2 regions of the Pseudoalteromonas sp. OFAV1 genome follow, and region 1 is predicted to be linked to the other one. Evidence: predicted binding sites of a transcription regulator. Region 1 holds the regulator's gene; the other holds the start of a gene.
What was found. The regulator LexA, encoded in region 1, represses DNA repair genes until DNA is damaged. The targets are predictions, from matches to a motif close to TACTGTATNNNNATACAGTA.
Positions count from the first base shown of each region.

Region 1 (5,907 bases):
ACCTTCTGCACCGTCCCATACCTTAGCAGGTGCTTTTTCGCCGCCTCGTGCGCATTTAAAAACAACAAGCACGAACAGTAGCTGTGATAAACCGAAGGCAAAACCACCAATACTGATAATGGCGTTAAAGTCAGCAAATTGAAGGGCGTAATCAGGAATACGGCGCGGCATACCCGCAAGGCCAACAAAGTGCATAGGGAAGAACAACACGTTGACACTGATCAGCGATAGCCAGAAATGCCATTTCGCAAGTGTTTCGTTGTACATGTTGCCAGTCCATTTAGGTAGCCAGTAGTAGGCTCCTGCCATAATTGAGAACACAGCCCCTGTCACTAATACATAATGGAAATGCGCAACTACAAAGTAAGTATCGTGATACTGGAAATCTGCCGGTGTAATCGCCAGCATCAAGCCAGAGAACCCACCTAAGGTGAACAGCACAATAAAGGCAATGGCAAACATCATCGGAATTTCAAAGCTAATTGAGCCTCGCCACATGGTTGCAACCCAGTTAAACACTTTAACCCCAGTTGGTACCGAAATGAGCATGGTTGCATACATGAAGAACAGCTCACCGGCGACAGGCATCCCTGTGGTGAACATGTGGTGTGCCCATACAATAAAGCTCAAAAGTGCAATCGACGAGGTCGCATACACCATAGAAGCGTAGCCAAATAACTTCTTGCGTGAGAAGGTCGGCACGATGGTTGAAATAATACCAAATGCCGGCAAAATCATGATGTACACTTCAGGGTGACCGAAAAACCAAAAGATGTGCTGGAACATCACAGGGTCACCGCCCCCCGCCGCATCAAAAAAGCTGGTTGCAAAGTATTTATCGGTCAACACCATAGTGACCGCCCCTGCTAAAACAGGCATCACAGCAATCAACAAAAATGCCGTAATAAGCCAAGTCCACACAAACAGTGGTAACTTCATCCATGTCATGCCGGGCGCTCGCATATTAACGATAGTCACAATAACGTTAATCGCCCCCATAATTGAACTAATACCCATGATATGTACAGCAAATACAAACAAGGCTGTATTATCGTTACTATAGGTCGTTGAAAGTGGTGCATAAAAAGTCCAACCAAATGCAGGGCCACCTCCTGGCATAAGTAACGAAGCCAACAAGATTAAAAACGCGAATGGTAAAATCCAAAAACTCCAGTTATTCATCCGTGGTAGCGCCATATCGGGTGCACCGATCATCATAGGCACCATCCAGTTAGCAAGCCCTGTAAATGCCGGCATTACCGCACCAAATACCATTATCAAACCATGCACTGTGGTCATTTGGTTAAAAAAGTGTGGATCGACTAGTTGTAAACCAGGTTGAAACAATTCAGCGCGGATCACCATTGCCATCGCGCCACCAATTAAAAACATAGTGAGCGAAAATATCAGGTATAAACTGCCAATATCTTTATGATTGGTGGTGTAAAGCCAACGTTTGAAACCTTTTGCAGGATGATGGTCATGATGCGCATGCTCAGTGGCTTGTTCATTAATAACGTTGCTCATTCTTTCGCCTCCGTTGCTGCATCGATAGCTGCTTGAATTTGACTTGGTTGAATCACATCGCCTGTGTCGTTACCCCATGCATTTCGCTTATATGTGATAACCGCAGCAAGTTGCTTAATTGAAAGCTGTTTATCAAATGCTTGCATCGCTGTACCCGGCTTACCATGTAATACGATGTCGATGTGGTCTTTTACATCTCCAAGCACAATTGGACTCCCCTTAAGAGCAGGAAACACTCCCGGCAAGCCCATTCCTGTAGGCTGATGACAAGCCGCACAACTTGCCATATAAACTTGCTCCCCAAGAACCATTAATTCTTCTTTCGGTAATGTTTGATCTAATAAAGCCGCATCAGCTGCTGCAGCATTGGCCTTTTCTTGCTTAGCCTCTGCTAGCCAGTTAGCAAATTCGTCTTCAGGCAACGCTTGCACAACAACAGGCATGAAACCATGATCTTTACCACACAACTCAGCACACTGACCCCGGTAGATGCCTGGCTCATTTATGCGTGTCCATGCCTCATTGATAAAACCCGGGTTTGCATCTTTTTTAACCGCAAAGTCAGGCACCCACCATGAGTGAATAACATCATCTGAGGTCATTAGAAAACGAACTTTTTTATTGATAGGAAGTACTAAAGGCTTATCAACCTCAAGTAAGTAATGTTCTGTTTTGTCAGCTTGGTTATCTATTTGGTCTTTTGGAGTAGATAGAATTGAGTAATAAGCAATTTCCTCGCCCATGTACTCGTAATGCCATTTCCACTGTGAGCCCGTTACTTTAATTGTAATATCGGCTTTAGAAGCATCTTCCATCGCTATCAGTGTTTTTGTAGCTGGAATTGCCATGGCGATTAAGATCACAAATGGTATGGCAGTCCAAAGAATTTCAACCTTGGTACTTTCGTGGAATTGCGCAGGCTTGGCTCCTTTCGACTTTCGATGATGGATCAAAGCCCAAAACATCACCGCAAAAACGATGATGCCTATCACACAACAGATAATAAATATCGTCATGTGTAATTCATAAACACTATTACTTATATCAGTCACCCCTTTACGCATATTAAATTGGCTATTTGCCAATGCTAACTGCACAGGTGCGAGTAATATAAGCCACAAGGCATAACGCAGTTTACCCATGTGACGGCTCCTTTTAATGCTATTGCAAGACGCAAAGCGAAAAGGCGATACAACAAGGTGCCCATTCGTTTTTTTTATTGTTCAGAGCGACTACGTATCATTTTGACCCAGCGATGATACCAACCCTATGTTTAACACCTAGCACATTTGAGTGTATTTTTATTAATCAGGTGTTAATACACTGTATTAACCAATTAGTTAAAAAATGAGCAATAAGCAAGTTTTAGTAGTAATAAATGTTTATTTTGGTGCAAAAATAACAACTATAATCAGCGCGTTATTTTAAAATGAGAGGCAGAGTGAGAGTAAAAAACTGCGCCATATAAGGCTTTATACAAGGAGTAAGGGTTTACAAATCGATGCTAAATAATAAAAAACAAGCAACGCACCAAATTACAGCAATTTGGTGCACTATTTTAGAAACAGTTACATCCAGTCGGCATTACGAATAACACCCACCGCTAACCCTTCAATATTGAAAGATTCATGCTCAAGATCAACTTCAATTGGCGAAAATTCTTCGTTTTCAGCATGTAAAAATACTTTACGCCCAGCTTTTTCAAGACGCTTAACAGTTACATCTTCATCAACACGAGCAACAACAACCTGACCATTTTCAGCAACTTGCGTTCTATGTACTGCGAGTAAATCACCATCCATGATGCCAATGTCTTTCATACTCATACCATTTACACGCAGTAAAAAGTCAGCCGCAGGTTTAAATAGTGAAGGATCAACCTGACAATGACTTTCAACATGTTCTTGCGCCAAAATGGGCTCACCCGCTGCAACTCGTCCAATTAAAGGTAAACCTAATTGCTCAGGTTCGTCTTCTTCAATTAATTGAATACCACGACTCGCCCCACGCTTCATTTTGATCATGCCTTTTTTTGCCAGTGCTTTTAGATGCTCTTCGGCAGCATTGGCACTTTTAAAACCCAATGTTTGAGCTATTTCAGCACGCGTAGGTGGCATGCCTGTATCTTTAATAAAGACTTTAATTAGTTCTAAAATTTGCGATTGGCGTTTTGTTAATGGGCGCATACAACTGGTTTTCCATACAGTACATTTAACTGTGAGTATATACAGTTATCTGAAAATCGCAAATTTAAATTAACGCCATCATATTGCTACAAAACTAACATTGAACCAGGTATAAAGATGCCATAAGGTATTATTTTTAATTTGCACGCAAGGAAATACAATGAGTATTTGGCATCAACCAATCACACTAGAGCTTTGTAAAAGTTTAGAGCAAGGGATCACCGGGCAAGGTACTTTAATGAAAACCATGGGCATTGAGGTGACTGAAATTGGTGATGATTATTTAGTGGCGACTATGCCTGCCATTCCTGAGCATCATAACCCTATGGGCATGGTACATGGCGGAGCGAACGTTGTGTTAGCCGAGACAGTGGCAAGCTATGCGGCTAACTTTGTGGTTGATTTCAATAAATTTTATGCTGTTGGCCAAGAAATTAATGCCAACCATATGAAAGCATCTCGTAAGGGTGTATTAACGGCCACAGCAAAGCCTCTTCATTTAGGTAAGCGCACTTCAGTGTGGGATATTAAAATTACCAATGCCGCAGGAGAGCTTTGCTGCGTATCAAGAATGACCGCAGCTGTTGTAGAGCGCTAAGCTCAGGCTATTTTTCGACTGGATAAATCGTAATTTCAACCCCTGCGCCAATCGCTGAAATACGCAACAAGGTATCAGCATGCAGGGCTTGATTAAAACATTTTGGTGAAACGCCTGATTCAAAGCCAATATCAAATGTACGTTTAGAGCACGACAACCACTGCTTAAGAGCATTTCGTGAACACGATTCAATTAATTCACACAACTGATTAATCGCTTTGTCTGGTGTACTGATATCAGCAGCAGCCTCAATACGCGCTAGTTGACGGTATTCATCTTGGTCGTAATGTAAAACCATGGCATTTTTCTTTAAATCAGCAACAAGTGCACTAATATCGTGCTTTGATTCAAGCTCCAGATCCACATTTAAAAATTGAATTTCCGACATACTCTCGTTTTTACCCTCTATTGATATCGACTGAAACTTTAACTCAGTTTTGTATATATACCAAATCTAGAATACAGTTAATGCGACATTATGCCGCATTGGCAATACAGTTAAACAACCTAAAATAGCTCCCATACAACAATAATAACGGAGTAATGATGAATAAACGCATGTTCAAATATGCTCGCAAAGGGCATAAATGGCTTGGCTATCTGCTAGCCATTCAGCTACTTCTATGGCTATCGGGAGGCTTAGTAATGAGTTCACTCCCCCTCGAAAAAGTCCATGGTAAACATTTAGCAAAACGCAGTTTAGATAATCCATTTATGATGGCTGATTACACAGCATCAGTTGATCGGATAACCGCCCAATTTCAACAAATAAAAGCGATTAACTATAGTCACTTTTTAAATGCACCAATCATTGAAGTTACTACTGAGCAAAGCACTGTCAGCTTTAATGGTCATACTGGAGCTCCCATGGCAAAACCCAGTGAGGCTGAAATTATCGCGAACGCCAAAGCACACTTACTGATTGATGCCAATGTTTTGCAAGTACAGCAATTAAAACAAGGACCCCGCGAAGCTGCCCATAAACAAAACATATGGCAAGTTCGTTTCGATGATTGGCTTGCGACAACCATATATTTAGACAGCCAAAACGGTAAAGTCATCACTGTGCGCAGCACCCTGTGGCGTATTTTCGACTTTTTCTGGATGCTGCATATTATGGATTACGACGAGCGAGAAAACTTTAATAACCCACTGCTTATCAGCTTCTCAGCCACCAGCGTGCTGTTTTGTATTACCGGAATTGTTTTGTTACTGCAAAACGTTCGTATAAAGCGTAAAAAACCAGCTACACGTGTTGGTCTATCAAAATAGGATTGCCATCTGGGTCGGTGATAATAAAGCTCGCTTCACCGGCCTTTTGTATTGCTAAACCTTGCTGCTGAAAATGCAGAGCTAATTGCTCAAAAGTAGCAAACTCAGCCAACGTTTTAGCATTTTGATCCCAACCGGGGTTAAAGGTCAGCATGGTTTTATCAAACATTCCTTGAAACAAACCAATTAAATGTTCACCGTTTTTCATAATTAGCCAATGCTGCTCTATTTCGCCGGCAAACTCTTTAAAACCCAGCTTTTCATAAAACAGCTTAGAGGCATGGATATCTTTTACATTTAAACTCACAGAAAAAGCACCTAGTA
Region 1 covers NZ_JAKGBG010000011.1:84,155-90,061, forward strand. The annotation lists gene ctaD (cytochrome c oxidase subunit I) at 1-1,527, opposite strand, end outside; gene coxB (cytochrome c oxidase subunit II) at 1,524-2,669, opposite strand; gene lexA (transcriptional repressor LexA) at 3,096-3,713, opposite strand; gene L1267_RS08760 (PaaI family thioesterase) at 3,874-4,311, shown strand; gene L1267_RS08765 (hypothetical protein) at 4,319-4,699, opposite strand; gene L1267_RS08770 (hypothetical protein) at 4,858-5,583, shown strand; gene L1267_RS08775 (VOC family protein) at 5,558-5,907, opposite strand, start outside.

Region 2 (5,907 bases), on a different contig from region 1:
TGACCGGCTTTAACATGGTCTGCTATATCTTTAGTCAGTCCACCTTCGAGAGCAACCAAGCAGACGCCTTTGAGCTCATCTGCTTGAGTGCAAATAAACAATTGTAATTCAGGCGCATCAAGTAATTGGCGTAAATCATTAACACTGGTTTGATAATGTGCCAAAGCAAGTAAGGCTATTATCTGGCCTAGCAGTTGCTCATTATCAACAAGTTGTTGTTTGCTTACTTGTGCAAAATTGAGAGATTGTTCTTTACTTGTGTGTAGGTACTTTGCATCGAGAAGTAATAGTTCGCGTAGGCTATTTTCTAGTGGATCATGTTTAGCAAAACGAATTGGCTCATCCAGAGTAATAGTCTTTAGCGATTTAAATTGACTGCGCAAGTAATGTAAAAAGCGTAACGTGTAACCTCGTCCATTTCCTTCATAACCAACCATAGTGCTAGCAAATACAATTCGTGGGTAGCTTTTCAGGATCTGCAATAATAGTGGAACTGGAATCGCTGCTGCTTCGTCGACAAACAGCAGATCGCAATCAGGTTTTTCATTTAGCAGTATATCTGGCGCAATATAGCTAAGGTTAGCTAATTGCTTACAGTTTTGCTCTTTGCTAACACCAAGCTCAGCAGCTAAATGTTTAAAGCTTGTTTGTACAGCTTTGGCTTGGGTTGCACAAATAAGGATTTTTTTATCTTGAAGATTGGCTGCTGCAAGTCCTAAAGCCGCTGACTTACCACGACCTCGGTCGGCACTGATCACAAAAGGACGATTAGCGCGTCCTGTCGCGGTTTTAATAATTTGCTCAACACATGTTTGTTGTTGCTGAAAATTTATCTCAGCAGTTGCTGGTGATACTGATTGGTAAGCAGGGAGCGAGTGCTCAGTAAAATAATGTGGCTGCAACTTTAGCTTGGCGAATAAACGCTGATTAAAAAAGCTGTGTTGAATCACTTGGCCATAGGAGGTAATACTTGTGAGTGCAGGGTCTTGCCAATTACTGTCATCAGGCAGCAATAGTATCAGTACACCTCCTGCTTTTACGGTGCCTGCAAGTGCGGCTAATTTATCGGCATATAAGCCGCTAAAACCATCAAAAATTGCATTTTGAAACTCTTGACCAAGAATTTGGTGAGCATGTTTTGGAAACTCACTATTTGCTAATAATGAGTTGCTACTGAAAACATAGCTATTTTTAAGCGCTAATTGGTTTGCAAACTGATAGCACCAAGCTTCGCTTCCTTGCACTATGACAAGCTGGCGATGCTTTGCAATAACCAGCTCGTTGCACAGTGCTGTTAAATACTCATTATAAGGCTTGAAGTCTTGCATACTGTGTTACAAGCCATTTGCTGCCTAGGTCATCAAAGTTCACTTGAATACGTGACTGTGCGCCGCTACCTTCGTAATTGAGTACAGTACCTGCACCAAACTTGGCATGCAAGACGCGTTGCCCCAAGTTAAAGCCGCTATCTTCAAATGCGGCATGTGTCACTGATGGACTAAAACGACCTGCTGCAGGTGGTCTTGAAACCTGTGTTTTAATACGAATTTCTTCGATACAGTCTTCAGGCATTTCACGTAAAAAGCGTGATGGGCTGTGGTATTTTTCTTGGCCGTATAAACGGCGACTTTCTGCATGACTAATATACAGTTTTTCCATCGCGCGAGTCATACCGACATAACATAAACGGCGCTCTTCTTCTAAACGGCCAGACTCTTCATTACTTTGTTGAGATGGGAACATGCCCTCTTCAACACCAACCATAAATACCAGAGGGAATTCTAGGCCTTTTGCTGAGTGCAGGGTCATCATTTGCACGGCGTCTTCGTGCTCGTCAGCTTGACCTTCGCCAGATTCTAGAGAGGTATATGCCAAAAAGCCCTGTAGTGGCGAGCTGAACTCTTCATCTTCAGGGAGTTCATATTGACCACAAGCACTAATAAGCTCTTCTAAGTTTTCTACCCGGGCACGGCCTTTTTCACCTTTTTCAGCTTGATACATTGCCATTAACCCAGAGGTTTGAATGGCGTATTTCGCTTGTTCTTCTAAAGTGAGATCGCTGATCTTATCTTCGATATGCTCAACAAGCTCTAAGAATTTAGTGACGGCACTTGCAGCTCGGCCAGATAAGTGCTGCTGCTCGATAATAGCTTTTGCGGCATACCAAAGTGGCAATGATTCATTTCGCGCGCAATCACGAATGTGGCTTAGTGTTTTATCACCTATGCCACGGGCTGGGGTGTTAATAACGCGCTCGAAAGCTGCATCATCTTGACGGTTACCCACTAAACGTAGATACGAAAGTGCATCTTTGATCTCTTGACGTTCGAAGAAGCGCATACCGCCGTAAATACGGTATTTTAAACCTTCTTGTAGCATTGCTTCCTCGAGTACACGAGATTGTGCATTGTTACGGTATAAAATCGCGGCATCTTGTAATGCATTACCTGCATTTAGCCAGCTACGCAGTTTGCTGCTGACAAAGCGCGCTTCGTCTAATTCATTAAACGCAGCGTAAACAGAAATAGGCTCACCATCATTGCCGTCTGTCCAAAGGCTTTTGCCCATGCGTTCAGCATTGTTTTTGATCAGCGCATTTGAGGCTTTCAAGATGGTTGCCGTTGAGCGGTAATTTTGTTCAAGGCGAATGGTTTCGGCTTCGAAGTCAGTTAAAAAGCGTTTGATATTTTCAATTTTTGCGCCACGCCAGCCATAGATACTTTGGTCATCATCACCCACAATCATAATACTGTTCGTATTACCCGCGAGTAGTTTTAACCAAGCGTATTGGATTGTATTGGTATCCTGAAACTCGTCTACCAGCATATGGGCAAAACGCTGTTGATAGTGACGTAAAAGTGTTGGGTGGTTCTTAAGTACTTCGTAGCAGCGTAGCAGAATTTCGGCAAAGTCGACCAAACCTGCGCGATCACAAGCCTCTTGATATGCAGCGTAGACTTTCAGCATCATCTGCTCATTTATATCGTAGGCTTGAATGTCTTTAGGACGTAGACCTTCATCTTTTTTCGCGCTGATATACCAACCAAATTGTTTTGCTGGCCACTTTTTATCATCGATGTTCATCGCTTTAAGCAAGCGTTTGATCATACGTTGTTGATCGTCAGAATCTAAGATTTGAAAGCTTTCAGGCAAGTTCGCCTCACGGTGATGGGCGCGTAAAATGCGGTGAGATAAGCCGTGGAAAGTGCCAATCCACATACCGCCAACCGGTGCTTTTAAGGTTTCTTCTACACGGGTGCGCATTTCTTTCGCGGCTTTGTTAGTGAAGGTTACCGCAAAGATGCTGTATGCAGAAGCTTGCTCAACTTGCATGAGCCATGCGATGCGATGAACAAGTACTCGAGTTTTACCAGAACCTGCACCTGCAAGTACTAGCATGTTTTGCAATGGGGCTGCGACTGCATCCCGTTGTTTATCATTTAAGCCATCGAGTAATTCAGAAACGTCCATCGTTACGCCTTTTCAATCTATAATGGGTGGAGTATAACAGGTGTTTATGCAAGGCTAAATAAAATACTGTTTTTATAAACAGCTATTTTGGCAAGTCATTAAAATTACGATATAAAAATTGTGAATTTGACCGATTTTTAGCAAAAAGAACTAAAATAAAAATAACGCTACTTTTTAACACTTTGATTTGTAAGTCATAATAAGTTGGCATAAAGTGTGTTTATAAAAAGTATAATCATTAAAAACTACAGAGGTTAGTATGGCAGAGCAAGGTTCTGGCGGTAATGTAATCGCAGCAATATGTAATATCTTTTTTCCTGGTTTAGGACAATTGGTACAAGGTCGTTTAATGGCGGCTATTGCATTCTTTTTAGCATGGGTGATTAGTGGTGCACTAATATATGTTGCAGTAGGTTTTATTTTACTGCCAATCGTATACCTATGGGCGATTATTGATGCTGCGCGCTTCAAATCGCGACTCTAGCTATTTTAAATAGCATAAATACGAGCGCCTGCATGGGCGCTCGTGTTGTTTTAACCTTGCAAAACTCGCCACGTCTAGCTGCAAACGGTATAATTAGCACATAACGTATTACGAGTACCCTTCATGGAATATCAATTTATCCGCGACCCAATTAGCGGTTTACGCATTAAAATTTCCTCTGAACATGCCGTCATAGGCCGTTGGCTAAACGAAGAAGTCGGTAAAGAAAAAATCGCGATGGTGCAAGCGTTGATCTCTGCGGTTAAGAGCAGCAATGAGCCATTAACTTTACAAGGTCAAGAAATTGATTTGATCTTAAGTAAAGATGAAGCGTTATTCGAAGCACATGCATTACATCAAGACAACGAAGACCTAGTTGCCTATCAAGATGATGATTTAATGCTTGAAGAAGAAGGCCTCTGCAGTGGCTGCGGCTTTGAAGACTTTGTTGATTTAATTGAATCTTGGCAAGAGTTTACACAAGGCCGATAAGCAGAAACATGTTCTGCTTATCGGTTGCCAATTTATTGCTCACTCACTGATTTAACAGCGGCTAGTAATAAATCTTCTGTTAAGCGTACTTTGTAATTTGGGTTAGCGTATTGAAAATGAACTAACCCATTTGTGTCTATCACGAATACTGCGGGTACTGGTAGCGCGACTTTCGCCTCACCCTCTAACGAGACAAAGTTAACCCCAAGCTTATTACGGTAAATCTTTGCTGTTTTGTCATCTAAATAAAATGCTAAACCTAACGTTTGCGCCAAAGTAAGGCAGTCGTCAGAAAGCAATTGATAGCTAGGAGCTGTAATTTTTGTTTCAGCGAGTTTTTCAGGGCTATCTGGTGAAACGGCAATTAGTTGCGCGTCTAAGCTTGCTAATTCTTTCTCTATTTTTTGCACGCTGGCCAATTGTTTTGAACAATATGGGCACCAGCCACCACGATAAACAATCAGCACGGTAGTTTTTTCTTTAAAGCGTTCAGTTAAAGACACTGTTTTGCCGTATTGGTCTTTTAATTCAATATTTGGCACCGTTAATCCTGGTAATAATGGACTGACTCGCTCAGCAGATTCGGCAATATTGGTCGCAGTTGCAGCGATAACTTGGCTTGATAGTACAAACAACACGCTAATGAGTAGAGATTTAAACATGGGCTTCCTCGGTTATTTTTTTCAACTGCAAAGATGACCTGATTGTTGCGGGATTAATTTCATCTTTACCTACATCAAACTCAAATTTAACTGTAGTATATAGGCAAATAAAAAATGCAAGTTGGGATAAAGAATGTCTGCTAATTTACAAAAACTCGTTGTTATGCTCGAGATGCAAAATGCGATGAATACCAAAGTTCATGAGCAATGGTTTAGCCAAGGCTTTGAATGGTATCGTGCAATTTGGGTTGAGTGTGCTGAAATGCTTGACCACTACGGTTGGAAGTGGTGGAAAAAACAAACCCCAGATACTGAACAAGTTATTTTAGAGTTAGTTGATATTTTCCATTTTGGTTTATCTTTACGTATTGATGGTGAAACCAGCTATGAGCAGTTAGCTGCGCAACTTGAAGCTGAGTTAAGTGCGCCAATTCAAGCTGATGACTTTAAACAAACACTCGAATTATTAGCCGCGTCAGCAGTCGCAGAAAAGAGTTTTAATGCAGCTGCATTTGCAGGTTGTATGGCGCAAATTGGTATGGATATCGATGATTTATACCGTGGTTATGTTGGTAAAAATACCTTGAACTTCTTCCGTCAAGATCATGGTTACAAAGACGGTAGTTATATCAAAGTCTGGAATGGCCAAGAAGATAACGAGCACTTAGTAGAAGTGGTAAAAAGCCTAGATACAGAGCATGCAGATTTTGCAAAACTTGTATATCAAGGCTTAGAGCAGCGTTACCCGAAGTAATTATTTAACGGGTATAAACTCGCGAAAATCGATGGTCGATAAAA
Region 2 covers NZ_JAKGBG010000065.1:3,165-9,071, forward strand. The annotation lists gene L1267_RS21820 (GNAT family N-acetyltransferase) at 1-1,328, opposite strand, end outside; gene uvrD (DNA helicase II) at 1,306-3,471, opposite strand; gene L1267_RS21830 (hypothetical protein) at 3,731-3,955, shown strand; gene L1267_RS21835 (YacL family protein) at 4,079-4,447, shown strand; gene L1267_RS21840 (peroxiredoxin-like family protein) at 4,480-5,109, opposite strand; gene L1267_RS21845 (dUTP diphosphatase) at 5,243-5,863, shown strand; gene yrfG (GMP/IMP nucleotidase) at 5,864-5,907, opposite strand, start outside.
Region 2: a site for LexA is predicted at 3,536-3,555, ahead of uvrD (DNA helicase II). Genes of this name have one in related genera too.